3 regions of the Aliirhizobium sp. YIM B11859 genome follow, and region 3 is predicted to be linked to each of the others. Evidence: riboswitches for the same ligand, from Rfam matches in the RefSeq annotation. Region 3 holds a riboswitch; each other region holds the start of a gene.
The links. A riboswitch is a leader RNA that binds a small molecule or an ion and turns the genes downstream of it on or off. The one in region 3 is predicted to bind cobalamin.

Region 1: it holds a riboswitch for cobalamin, as region 3 does, so the genes downstream of both, AC2GXZ_RS08110 (aromatic ring-hydroxylating oxygenase subunit alpha) here and AC2GXZ_RS26665 (CbtB domain-containing protein) in region 3, are expected to answer to the same signal.
Region 2: it holds a riboswitch for cobalamin, as region 3 does, so the genes downstream of both, bluB (5,6-dimethylbenzimidazole synthase) here and AC2GXZ_RS26665 (CbtB domain-containing protein) in region 3, are expected to answer to the same signal.

The regions. Positions count from the first base shown of each region.
Region 1 is NZ_JBXHAY010000002.1:376,143-380,311, forward strand. Features, by position in the region: gene AC2GXZ_RS08100 (BA14K family protein) at 1-147, opposite strand, end outside; gene AC2GXZ_RS08105 (BA14K family protein) at 326-778, opposite strand; gene AC2GXZ_RS08110 (aromatic ring-hydroxylating oxygenase subunit alpha) at 872-2,116, opposite strand; cobalamin riboswitch at 2,205-2,440, opposite strand; gene AC2GXZ_RS08115 (DUF6656 family protein) at 2,612-3,220, shown strand; gene AC2GXZ_RS08120 (L-threonylcarbamoyladenylate synthase) at 3,252-4,169, shown strand, end outside.
Region 2 is NZ_JBXHAY010000003.1:504,694-508,862, reverse strand. Features, by position in the region: gene AC2GXZ_RS14715 (NADP-dependent malic enzyme) at 1-238, shown strand, start outside; gene AC2GXZ_RS14710 (hypothetical protein) at 340-1,092, shown strand; gene bluB (5,6-dimethylbenzimidazole synthase) at 1,093-1,779, opposite strand; cobalamin riboswitch at 1,879-2,073, opposite strand; gene AC2GXZ_RS14700 (TolB family protein) at 2,101-2,937, opposite strand; gene AC2GXZ_RS14695 (NAD+ synthase) at 2,943-4,169, opposite strand, start outside.
Region 3 is NZ_JBXHAY010000009.1:26,918-31,086, reverse strand. Features, by position in the region: gene cobW (cobalamin biosynthesis protein CobW) at 1-685, opposite strand, end outside; gene AC2GXZ_RS26670 (DUF1636 family protein) at 682-1,074, opposite strand; cobalamin riboswitch at 1,202-1,433, opposite strand; cobalamin riboswitch at 1,492-1,706, shown strand; gene AC2GXZ_RS26665 (CbtB domain-containing protein) at 1,744-1,920, shown strand; gene AC2GXZ_RS26660 (CbtA family protein) at 1,950-2,711, shown strand; gene cobO (cob(I)yrinic acid a,c-diamide adenosyltransferase) at 2,708-3,322, shown strand; gene AC2GXZ_RS26650 (cobyric acid synthase) at 3,326-4,169, shown strand, end outside.

The DNA.
Region 1 (4,169 bases), on a different contig from region 3:
GTGGCGGTAATACTGGACGTTGGTGACATCCGATGCCACCGGAGCAGATGGTGCGGCCGGCAGCGGAAGTGCCTGTGCCGCGCCGATCGAACCGGCAAGAACCACTGCCGACACTGCGGCTACTGCAATTTTCCTGAACAGAGTCATTTAGGCTCTCCATTCCTTCGTTGGCGGGCGAGATACGTGAAACGCATTCGACCCTGAGGTAGTCATCTATTCCGAGGCAAACCTAGGATTTTGAAGCTGAACCGGTCATTAACGTGGAGATGCGAAAGCCCGGCAGAAAGATCTGCCGGGCCGTCATGTCATCAAACTGGCGTTACCATCACGGCGAAACGCAGGTGCGGCGAACGCCCGGGCTCGACACATAGGTATTGTCGGAGGCGCGGTAGGTGCGATAGCGATTGGCGCACCACTGGTAATGGCTGCCACCCGATGCGCGCGGCTGGTTGGCGATCGCACCGCCAATGATTGCGCCGGCACCGAAGGCCGCAAGCGGGAACCAGTAACCGTTGTGCTGACGATAACCGCGACGGTAATCGCGATAACCGCGATGGCCGTTGTAATAACCTTCGCGATAGACACGGCGGTCGTGGCGATAGTGTCGACGCTCATCACGCGGACGGTACTGGACTTCCGTTGCCGGATTGGCGGAACTGGTCTTAACCGCCATCGGTGCCGATGGCGCCAGCGGCATGGCGGACACAGGAACAAAACTTGTAGCGAGGACAGCAGCTGCTGTCAGCGCTGTAGCGAGGCGCATGCGGAATGCGATCATTTGGGTGTTTCCTCATTAGATATGTCTTCCGACATATAACGGGAAACACCCTGACTTGTTCCATGCCCGGAGCGGCCATGGAGGCATTGTCGGTCAGGCGACGGCGTAGAGTTTGCTCTCGTCGCCCTGCAGCCGGTCGATCATGAAGTTCGAATACCATTCGACGAACTGCATGACGCCGCCCTCATGCGCTTCCGAATAGGGACCCGGCTCGTAGGCCGGCGAGCGGATACCGAAAGCGTTTTCCTCAACGATCTGGCGGTCCTGGTCGTTGGTCATGTTCCAGACATGGGTGAGTTCCTCGACGTTGTAGTCAACGCCCTCTACCGCATCCTTGTGGACCAGCCAGGTGGTGGTGACGGCCGTTTCCTCCGGTCCGATCGGAATGACGCGGAAGGAAATCGCGTGGTCGACGAGCATGTGGTTCCAGGTGGTCGGATAATGGAACATCAGCATGGTGCCGATATGGGAGATCTTGACGTCGTCCGAGAGCGAACGCAGGACCGCCGGGCGGCCGTTCATCGTGTAGCTTTCGGCATCTTCGATCAGCGGCATACGGGCAACGCGGAACTGGCCGTCCGACGACATGTTGAACGTGCTCGGAAGGCCGGCGGCCTCGCAGCGGCTCCAGTGTTCGGAGATGAACGGGTCATCGCCGGCACCCTGCACGCCGGTAGCGGTCGGAGCTTCCGGATAGGTGCGGCACAGTTCCGGATGGTTGCCGGCGCAGTGGTAGCACTCGCGGTTGTTCTCCCAGACGAGCTTCCAGTTGCCCTTCTCGATAATGGTATTCTTGGCGGCAACCTTGGTCTCGGACAGGCGATGCGGCGCCATATAGGGCTCGACGGTGGCGCGGACCGGCGCAAAATCCGGTGCGTCCTGGGCAAGGCAGACGAAGATGTAACCGGCGACGACCTGGCAATGGACGGGCTTGAGACCAAACTGCTTCTTGTCGAAATTCTCGCCCATGTGACGAGCCGACATCAGCGAACCGTCATGCTGGTAGGTCCACTGGTGATAGGGACAGACGAGACGCGTCGCCGAGCCGGTGTCCTTGGTGCAGACGCGGTGGCCGCGATGGCGACAGGTATTGTGATAGGCGCGGATATCGCCTTCGCGGGTACGGATGACGAGAACCGGATAATCGCCGATCTGCAGAGTGACATACATGCCCGACTTCTCGATCTCGCAATCGTGGCCGACGAACAGCCAGTCGCGATACCAGATCATCTCGAGATCGACCTTGTAATAATCCGGGTCGATATAGAAAGGCTGTTCAAGGCTGAAACCTTCGCGGCGGTTCTTCAGCTGCCGCAGAACCTGATTGTGAACGTCCATTTGCTTCCTCGTTATCAAGCAAGCGATCGGGCATGGACAAGTCGGCGGCACGATGCAGCCAATTCCCGTCCCGTCGCCCTCCGCGACCGGTCTTCATCAAGCTCAGGCTGGTTTCCGGGCTGAGGAGTTGTCCCCCGAGTTTCCCTCGAGGAACTGCATGGCACCTTCCCGGGCGGCCGTTCGGCTCTGTCCCAGTGGCGTTAAGCCATGCCTTGAACTCCACCACCGTTGCGGGGGCAGCGCCGGATAGATCTCGTCGACCCGCCGGCTTCCCAATTTTCCGCCTCCCCTAGCGAGGCAGCACCTTGAGCTTTGTCATATTTAAGCGTGAGGCCGGCCTGTCGCATAGACGACATTGCGACATCGGAGACTGCATTGGCGACGACGCCCGAGATCGCTGCGGCGGTTGGGCGGTATCGCCAGCTTGCGACAAGCAAGACACTGTTAAGGTCTTGCTAATAGTATTCCGCAAAATCAATCGGAAGAACCACGAATATGCCAGGACCGCTCCGGTATTACGAGGTCAACAGACAGAGGCCGCTCATCTCGGCGCCGAGCGGGGGCAATGCCCATTCCGAATTCCTCCGCACGGGCAGAATTCCGCGCTCCCGCCCGATGTGGGTTCCGAGCGAACGCCGCTATCTGAGCTACGAGGAAGTCGCCGAAAAGACCGGCAAGAAGCTCGAAGCCGCAGGCGAGACGACACACAAGCGTCTCAACAGCTTTCACCAGTCGATCCACCTGCCGAAGATCATCTTCCATCGCACGCTCGAGGGAAGCCCGCATCTCGGTTATTGCCATGTCACCGCAGCGCGCACCTTCTTTTCGCGTGACGCGATGGTCACATGGTCATTCTACATCGCCAATTTTTCCTCGGAGATCGGTGGGGAAGAAGTGTTTTTCGCCCGTATCAACCCGCGCAACTCGCGCATGTATTTCGCCGTCGCCGTTGAGGGCGAAGCGGGAGAGCAGGCAAGGATCGACCGCAGCTGGCGCAAGAACGGACTGCTGTTCCAGACCAATGATCCGCAGGAAGCGATGCGCAATGTGCTGATGCTCGGCGCGCCGGATGCCGCCATCCGCGAAATCATCAAAAGGCTTTGAAGCGAGCCCGCTCCGCTGTATTGACGGCGTCATGAAAGCCGAAATCATAGATACGGCCAAGGAGCCTAGGCGCGCGATCCGCGAGGGAAGCCGCGTGCTCGGCGAAGGTCTTCCCATCGCCATTCCGACCGAAACGGTCTACGGGCTCGCCGCCGACGCGACGCGGGCGGATGCCATATCGCGGATCTACGAGACCAAGGGGCGGCCACGCTTCAATCCGCTGATCAGCCATGTCTGCGATATCGAAATGGCCGAGCGTTATGCCGTGTTCGATCCGTTGTCGCGTAAGCTGGCGGAAACCTTCTGGCCCGGCCCGTTGACCATCGTCCTGCCCGTCAAGCCCGGCAGCGGCATTCATCCGCTGGCGACGGCCGGACTGGAGACGGTGGGCCTGCGTTGCCCGACCGGGTTTGCCAACGAGCTGATCCGCGCCTTCGACCGGCCGCTTGCAGCACCGAGCGCCAATACATCCGGCAAGGTCAGCCCGACAAGCGCCCATCACGTATTGGACGACCTCGGGGGCAAGATCGCACTCATCCTCGATGGCGGGCCGGCACCGGTCGGAGTGGAATCGACGATCATCCGCGTCGATCCGGAAACGGGCACGATCCTGCTGTTGAGGCCCGGCGGACTGGCTGCAGCCGAGATCGCCGAGGCTGCGGGACGCGATGTAACAAGGCGTGCCGGTCCCGCCGCGATCATCGAGGCGCCGGGCATGCTTGCGTCCCATTACGCGCCGGGTGCGGCAGTGCGTCTCGGCGCAACCTCCGTCGATCCGGGCGAGGCACTGATCCGTTTTTCCGGCGTGACGGTGGACGGCATGGACAAGACAGCGATCGATCTCGATCTCTCGCCCTCGGGGGACCTTGCGCAGGCGGCCGCAAACCTGTTCGAATACCTCAAACGCGCCGATGCCAGCGGTGCGGCCAGCATCGCTGTCACGGCGATC
Region 2 (4,169 bases), on a different contig from region 3:
CAGCCCGTTGCATGGCGAAGCCAATCTGCTGGTCTACCCAAGCCTCGACGCGGCGAATATTTCGCTCGGCATCGTTCGGATGATGATGGACGCGCTGCATGTCGGCCCGATCCTGCTGGGGACCAAGATGCCGGCACATATCCTGTCGACGACCGTCACCTCGCGCGGCGTCGTCAACATGGCAGCACTGGCTGTCGCGGAAGCTTCGCAGCCGGTGCCGTTCGCGCCGGCACAATAGCCGAGCGGCTGAAACAAACCAGCATGCGGGATAAGGCAAGCCTCCCGCATGCTGAGCATGACATTGTTGATCTGCCATCAATACGATGCGACAGGTGAAACATGATTTCCGTCAAGGTTCGGACACTGACATCGCTGCTGATTGCCTGTTCGGTATTGCCGCAGGCGGCATTTTCGCGTGATGTCGAAATATGTGCCAATCTCTACAGGCGCCTCAACAGCACACCGCAGATCATCGGCACCAGCAGCAATATCCGCCGCTACGCGCAGGATCTCAGCGCCATGAATGCGGATATCCGCCAATTGCGCATCGACATGCGCCGTCAGGGCTGCGGCGGCAGCGTCGTGACGCTGGGCGAGAATGCCAATGGCGATGAATGCGACCGCATGCAGGAAACGCTGCAGCGGATCGAGGATGAGCGGGCGGGCCTGGCCGAACAACGCAATAACAGCCGCTCGCTTCTACAGCCATCCGAGGAGCGGGTAGCGATTCTGTCGGCGATCCGCGCCAATAGCTGCACACCGACCGATCTCGATACGCAGACGGAGCTTGAGGACAAGGAACGCGTCAAGATCCGCGGCATAGCACTGCCCGGCCCTGACGAACCGCAGACCGGCGCAGGCTTCTATGAGGCATCTCCGCGCGCTCCGCAAAGCGATACCGCCAATTCCAGTATCACCCATATCGGCAGTCCCCGCCCGGTGACGGCGCAGAAGGAAGCGCCGGTCCAGTTTCCGCCGGACCGTCCCTACGATCCGGACAGGAAGGTGCGGGCAATCGGGCCGCAATTTTTCCCGGACGAGAATATCGATCTCGCCAATCCCAAATCGAGCGGCCCGCAGCAACAGCAGTAATTATTTGACGCCCCAGCCGTCCTGATAGACCAGGTCTTCAAGAGGCAGGCGCTGGCGCCATCCCTTGAGCGCCAGTTCGGGTTCCTGGTAGAGCGCATCCACATAACCGAGGCAGAGCCAGGCGACGATTTCAACGCGCTCCGGGATGCCCAGAAGCGCCCGCATGTCCCCGTCGCGAAAAATACTGACCCAGCCGACGCCGATGCCTTCCGCCCGCGCGGCCAGCCAGAGGTTCTGGATGGCGCAGACGGTGGAATAGCTGTCCATGCGCGCATTATGGGTGCGTCCGAGCACGACCGGCCCTGCCCGGTCAGGATCGCAGGTGACGCAGATCGATAACGGGGCCTTGCGGATGCCTTCGAGCTTCAGGCTCCGGTAAGTGCTGCGTTTCTCCTCGGGAAACATTGCCTCGGCCTCGTCATTGGCCGTCGAAAACGCTTCCCAGGCCGCCTGCCTGACCTTTTCGTCACGGACAAGAATGAAATTCCACGGCTGCATGAAACCGACAGAAGGCGCCGCATGGGCTGCGTCCAGAACGCGCCGAAGCGTGTCGTCGTCTATCGGATCGGCGAGGAACTGGTCGCGCACGTCACGCCGCGTTTCTATGGCGCGGTAAACGGCGGCACGCTCGCCTGCGGAAAATGGTCCGGCCGCAACAAGGCCGTCGCCCGGAGGATCGGGCAGCAATTCAGGTCGCATCGTTTTTCCCCAACAATGCCTGGAGCCCACATGTCGCCGGATGAGGCGATCACGACAAGCCCCGCAACCTGTCCGCCGTCCGCGCGGATCGGTCCATCACGCCAGGCCGGTCTTCTGACTTGGCTTCATCCGACCATCGCAGCCTTCCCGGAAGTAATCCAGTGGCCAGGGTTTGCCCCTGATGCGATGACCATCCGCCTCACAGCGTTGGGCACGTGCCGGAATTGCGCCGGCTTCCCGATTCTCCCGTCACAGACGGGCACCTGACGGGCCTGTTATGCTGGCTGGACCGGATTGGCGCAAGCCCGTTCACGTCGAAGGTGAATACCGGACATAGGCGAATTCGTCGCCATCGGGCGACCAGTTCGGCGAGTTCATCGTGCCCTGCCCGCCGAAAAGCTCAAACAGGGTTTCGACATTGCCGCCATTCATGTCCATCAGCCGGACCCGCACGTCAAGGTCGCGCGGATGATCGAAGACATCGCCGTCATAGGAGACGAAAACCACCTTGTCACCCTTCGGTGACGGATGCGGAAACCAGTCGCCATAGATGCTGTCGGTCATGCGTTGCGCCTCACCGCCTAAAGACGGTGCGCGCCAGATCTGCATCTGTCCGGTTCGGCTGGAATTGAAGTAGATCCACTTGCCGTCCGGGGAATAATCCGGACCGTCATTGCGGCCCTCCCCGAAGGTCAGCCGCATCTCCTCGCCGCCATCGATGCCGATCGTATAGATGTCGAAGACCTGATCGCGGATGCCGCAATAGGTAAACGTCCTGCCGTCCGGCGACCAGCCGTGCCAGTAGGATGGCAGCTCGGGCGTCACCAGGCGCGGTGTCCCGCCTTCAGCCGGCAGCACGTAAATCGCCGACTTGCCGAACTCGACCTTGTCGGACACGGCGATCAGTGTGCCGTCCGGCGAAATGCCGTGGTCATTGTTGCACAAGGTCGCAAAACCGGTCTCGATCTTTTCCGGCGCAACGTCACCCTCCAGAGACAGCCTATACATCAGACCATCCGCATTGAGCATCAGATAACGCCCATCGGGCGACCAGTTCGGCGCTTCGAATAGGTCTTCCGTCTGCCACAGGACACGGCTCTGACGGTTTCGGATATTGTAGATCTCGACGGAGCTTCGAAACGCCATGGCGGTTACCGATCCCGAAAACGGTTGGTGATCGGGTAACGGCGGTCGCGGCCGAAATTCTTTTTGGTGATCTTGACGCCCGGCGCCGATTGCCGGCGCTTGTATTCGGCAAGATAGAGCAGGTGCTCGATGCGGTGGACGGTCGCCAGATCGTGGCCGCGGGCGACGATTTCTTCGGTGCCCATTTCCAGTTCGACGAGGCATTCGAGAATGTCGTCCAGCGCCGGATAGGGCGGCAGCGAATCCTGGTCCGTCTGGTCAGGGCGGAGTTCGGCCGATGGCGCCTTGGAGATGATGTTCTTCGGGATCACTTCGCCCGACGGTCCAAGCGCATCCGGCGGCACATGCCCGTTGCGCCATTCGGCGAGCGCATAGACCTGCATCTTGTACAGGTCCTTGATCGGGTTGAAGCCGCCATTCATGTCGCCGTAAAGTGTCGCGTAACCGACCGACATTTCCGACTTGTTGCCGGTGGTCACGACCATCGAGCCGAACTTGTTGGAAATCGCCATCAGGATCGTACCGCGGGTACGGCTCTGCAGGTTCTCTTCGGTAATGCCCTCGTCTGTGCCTTCGAACATGTCGGAGAGCGAGGTCAGAAACCCTTCGACCGGTTCGGAAATCGGCACGATGTCGTAACGGCAGCCCAGCGCTCTGGCGCAATCGGCGGCATCCTTGAACGAACCTTCCGAAGTATAACGATAGGGCAGCATGATGCTGCGCACCCTCTCCTCGCCCAATGCGTCGACGGCGATTGCGGCGCAGACGGCCGAATCAATGCCACCGGACAGGCCAAGCACGACAGACTTGAAACCGTTTTTGTTCACATAGTCGCGGAAGCCGAGCATGCAGGCATGATAATCGGCCTCTTCCTTTTCCGGGATGCGGGCCATCGGACCGGGCATGCAGCGCCACCCGCCCTCCTCGCGTCTCCAGTCGGTGACGGTGAAGGCCGTCTCGAACTGCGACAGCTGGAAAGCCAGCGACTTGTCGGCATTAAAGGCGAAGCTTGCGCCATCGAAGACGAGTTCGTCCTGTCCGCCGAGCTGGTTGGCGAAAAGCAGCGGCAGGCCGGTCTCGATCACCTGCCGGAGGGCAACCTGGTAACGGACATCGAGCTTGCCGCGATAATAGGGTGAACCGTTCGGCACGAGCAGGATCTCGGCGCCGCTTTCGGCCAGTGTCTCGCAGACGCCCATGTCGTTCCAGATTTCCTCGCAGATCGGAATGCC
Region 3 (4,169 bases):
CAAGGCCGATCAGCACGCTCGGATCGACCGCACCATTGGCGGACGGCACGATCTTCACCGCCCGCGGCAGATGCGCCTGGACGCGGCCTTTGGCGGCGGCAAGCGATGCCTGGTCGAGAAGGTCGGTCTTGGTCAGCACGATCATGTCGGCGCAGGCGACCTGATCCTCGAAGACTTCCTCGATCGGATCGTCGTGGTCTATCGAGTCATCCTGCTGGCGCTGTGCCTCGAGCGCATGATGGTCATCGGCGACACGGCCTTCGGCCAGCGCCACGCCATCGACCACGGCGATCACGCCATCCACCGTCACGCGCGCCTTGACGGCCGGCCACTGGAAGGCCTGGACCAGCGGCTTGGGCAGTGCAAGGCCGGAGGTTTCGATCAGGATATGATCGACGGGCGGCTGAAGCGCCAGAATCTGGTTGATCGCGGGAACGAAATCGTCGGCTACGGTGCAGCATATGCAGCCATTGGCCAGTTCGATGATGTTGTCTTCCGGGCAGCTCTCTATGCCGCAGCCCTTCAGCACTTCACCATCGATGCCGACATCGCCGAATTCGTTGACGATGATCGCCAGACGCTTGCCGTCGAGTTTCTCGATCAGGTTGCGGATCAGCGTGGTCTTTCCGGCGCCAAGAAAGCCGGTGACGACGGTGCAGGGGACTCGATCGAAGTTTACGCTCATGAAGGCATGTCCTCGTGATGATGGAATGGGGGAATGCGGGCCGTCATGCCCTTGCCGCGCAGGCACATGGGACGGCCGCGAAGAGGAAGAAAACCGCGTTCGTCCTCGGCCAGCATCATGGCGCCGGTGACGATATCGTCGACATTGTCGGTCGAGAGATGGCCGAAGACATAGGACCAGCCGCTGCGATGGCTGAAGGCGGCGCTCGGGCTCTTGTCGCAATTGGCAAGGCAAGTGACGGGCTTGACGGCGAGCGGCTTGCCGTCGGCGGCGCGGCGCAGCGCCTCGATCAGGCCGATGCCGGGGCGGGCCTCACTGTCACTTGCCTCACGGCAATTGGTGCAGACGAAAATCGTCACATCGACGTCGCCGCAAGCCGCGTCGGACACGCCTTTTCTGTCATCACTTGTCATCAGGCCGCACTACCGCCAGGTCTTCAACAATCGGGGTGCGCGGCAGGAGGACGAGCCATCCTGCAGTGAAAGCAAAGCTTCATCCGGAGCACCCCGCCCGGAAAAGCATGATTGTCGAACGGCAGGTCTCCTGGCTCGCGGGTCGTCGCCATCCGCCTGCCTTCCCAGATGGATCCGTGGCGGGATCTCTCCAGTGGCGTCTCTGGCCGGATGGCTCGCCGCCTACAGTTGCGGGGGCAGCCGCGGCATTGAGCCTGGAGTTTCCCAAGGCTCGCACCGCATTCTCTCTTAGCCCCTCCCGTTGCCGGCAAGGGACCGTTGTTCCGTCAAGTAAGCGCTGTTGCGGTAAACTGTCAATGTCGCAAAGACGATTGCCCGATCAGAGGAATTGTCTATAGTGAAATCGTCTTTGGTGCCCGAAAGGGTTTATCGAAGGGAATGCGGTGCGACGGTTTTTCTGTCAAACCCGCGGCTGCCCCCGCAACTGTAGGCGGAAAGTCTCTACCCAAAACGGCTATATGGCCGTCAAGCCACTGGAGAAATCCGGGAAGGCGGGTGAAGGCATTCGATCCGCGAGCCAGGAGACCTGCCGGAGATATCGGATAAATTGAACAGTCCTCGGGTGGAGGGCAGAAAGAAAAGTCCATGGTTACGAATTCCGCTGCAACTGCAGTCAGCGTCTCCACTTCCAAAGTCATTCCTCTCGGCCTGTCGGCTATTCTCGGCCTTTTCATGGTCGGTTTCGTCGGTTTCTCGCATCTGGAAGTCGTGCATAACGCCGCCCACGATACGCGCCATTCACTGGCATTTCCCTGCCACTGAGATCGCTGGTCACCTAGAGGAATTCCCATATGTCGCTGTTTCGTAACATCGTCTTCACGGCGGTGATCGCCGGTCTTTTGGCTGGTCTCCTGTTGACCGTGATGCAGAGCTTTTCCACCGTACCTTTGATCCTGAACGCAGAGGTTTATGAAAATGCCGGCGCGGAAGCTGGCCACAGCCACGATGCCGCACCGGCCGCCGGGGCCGCAGCGCCTGTCGCCGCGCATGAGCATGACGAGGAAGGCTGGTCGCCGGCCGACGGTTTCGAGCGCTTCATCTATACGGCTGCGGCCGACATGCTGACCGGGATCGGCTTTGCGCTGGTGCTCATCGCAGCGTCCGAGGCTCTCGGCGGGTTCGGCGGATGGCGTGGCGGTCTGATGTTCGGCCTTGCAGGGTTCGTCACGGTGATCCTGGCGCCAGGCCTCGGCCTGCCGCCGGAACTGCCCGGCATGCCGGCCGCCGAACTCGGTCCACGTCAGGTCTGGTGGGTATCGACCGCTGTCTGCACGGCTGCAGGGCTTGGTCTTCTGGCCTATAGCCGTTCGGCGCTGCCTGCAGCACTCGCGATCGTGCTGCTCGTCGCCCCGCATCTCATTGGTGCGCCATTGCCGCCCTCGCATGAGACGGCTGTGCCGATGGATCTCTATGCGCGGTTCGTCAACGCCGTTTATGCCACAAACCTGGTGTTCTGGGCCGTTCTTGGCGCGCTTGCGGGTTTGATCCGCGCGCGTTTCAGGTCGGGTGAAAGTGCATCCGCGTCGTCGTCCACGGGGTTTGCTGCACGGTGAAGGAGATCAATCAGGCAGAAGAGGCGCGCCATCGGGCCAAGATGGCGAACCGCAAGGCCGTGCAGGATGCAGAAGTGGCGGAGAAGACCCAGGAAAAGGGTCTTCTTATCGTCCATACCGGACCCGGCAAGGGCAAGTCGACGGCAGCCTTCGGGCTGGCGCTTCGCATGCTCGGCAACAATCGCCGGGTCGGTATCGTGCAGTTCATCAAGGGCGCATGGTCGACCGGCGAGCAGCCGGCACTTGCGGTGTTCGGTGATCGCGTCGTCTGGCATACGATGGGCGAAGGTTTCACCTGGGAAACCCAGGACCTGAAGCGCGATATCGCCGCGGCCGAAAAAGCCTGGGAGAAGGCGCTCGAGCTGATGGCGGACGAGACGATAGGCCTCGTCATTCTCGATGAGCTCAACATCGCGCTGCGCTACGATTACCTCAATCTGGAAAAGGTCGTGGCTGCGTTTCAGGCGCGACGCCCGGATCTGCATGTCGTGGTGACCGGGCGCAATGCCAAGCCGGCGCTGATCGAGGCGGCCGATCTCGTCACCGAGATGTCGCTGGTCAAGCATCACTTCAAGGCCGGCGTCAAAGCCCAGGCCGGGATCGAGTTCTAAAGCATGGCTGCCCGGTCGCTCATGTTCCAGGGAACGGGCTCGGACGTGGGCAAATCGCTGGTCGTGGCTGGTCTTGCCCGCGCCTTCAGCCTTCGCGGTCTGAGCGTCCTGCCATTCAAGCCGCAGAACATGTCCAACAATGCCGCGGTTACCGCCGATGGCGGCGAGATCGGCCGCGCACAGGCGTTGCAGGCGCGTGCCGCCGGGGTGGCTCTCAGCGTCCACATGAACCCGGTTCTCCTCAAGCCGCAGAGTGATGTCGGCTCGCAGATCGTGGTGCAGGGGCGGGTCGAGGGCAATGCCAAGGCGTCGGAATACCAGCAGCTCAAGCCGAGACTGTTGCAGCGCGTGCTCGAAAGTTTCGAGATCCTTCGGGCGAAGGCTGATCTGGTCCTGGTCGAAGGTGCCGGCAGTGCTTCGGAGATCAATCTGCGGCAAAACGATATCGCGAATATGGGTTTTGCCCGGGCGGCCGATGTTCCGGTCGTGCTGATCGGTGATATCGACCGCGGCGGCGTGATCGCCAGCCTCGCAGGCACGAAACTGGTCATCGATGCCGAGGACGCGGCGATGATCCGCGGCTTCATCGTCAACCGGTTTCGCGGCGATCCTGCCCTGTTTGACGAGGGGATGGGGATGATCACCCGGTTCACCGGCTGGCAATCGATCGGGCTTTTGCCGCATTTTGCCGATGCCGCATTGTTGCCGGCCGAGGATGCGCTGGGCCTTGCCCAGTCTTTTGCCCGTAAGCCGGGCGCGAAAATCCGGATTGCGGTACCGATCCTGCCGCATATTTCCAATTTCGACGATCTCGACCCGCTGGAAGCAGAACCGGATGTGGAGCTGA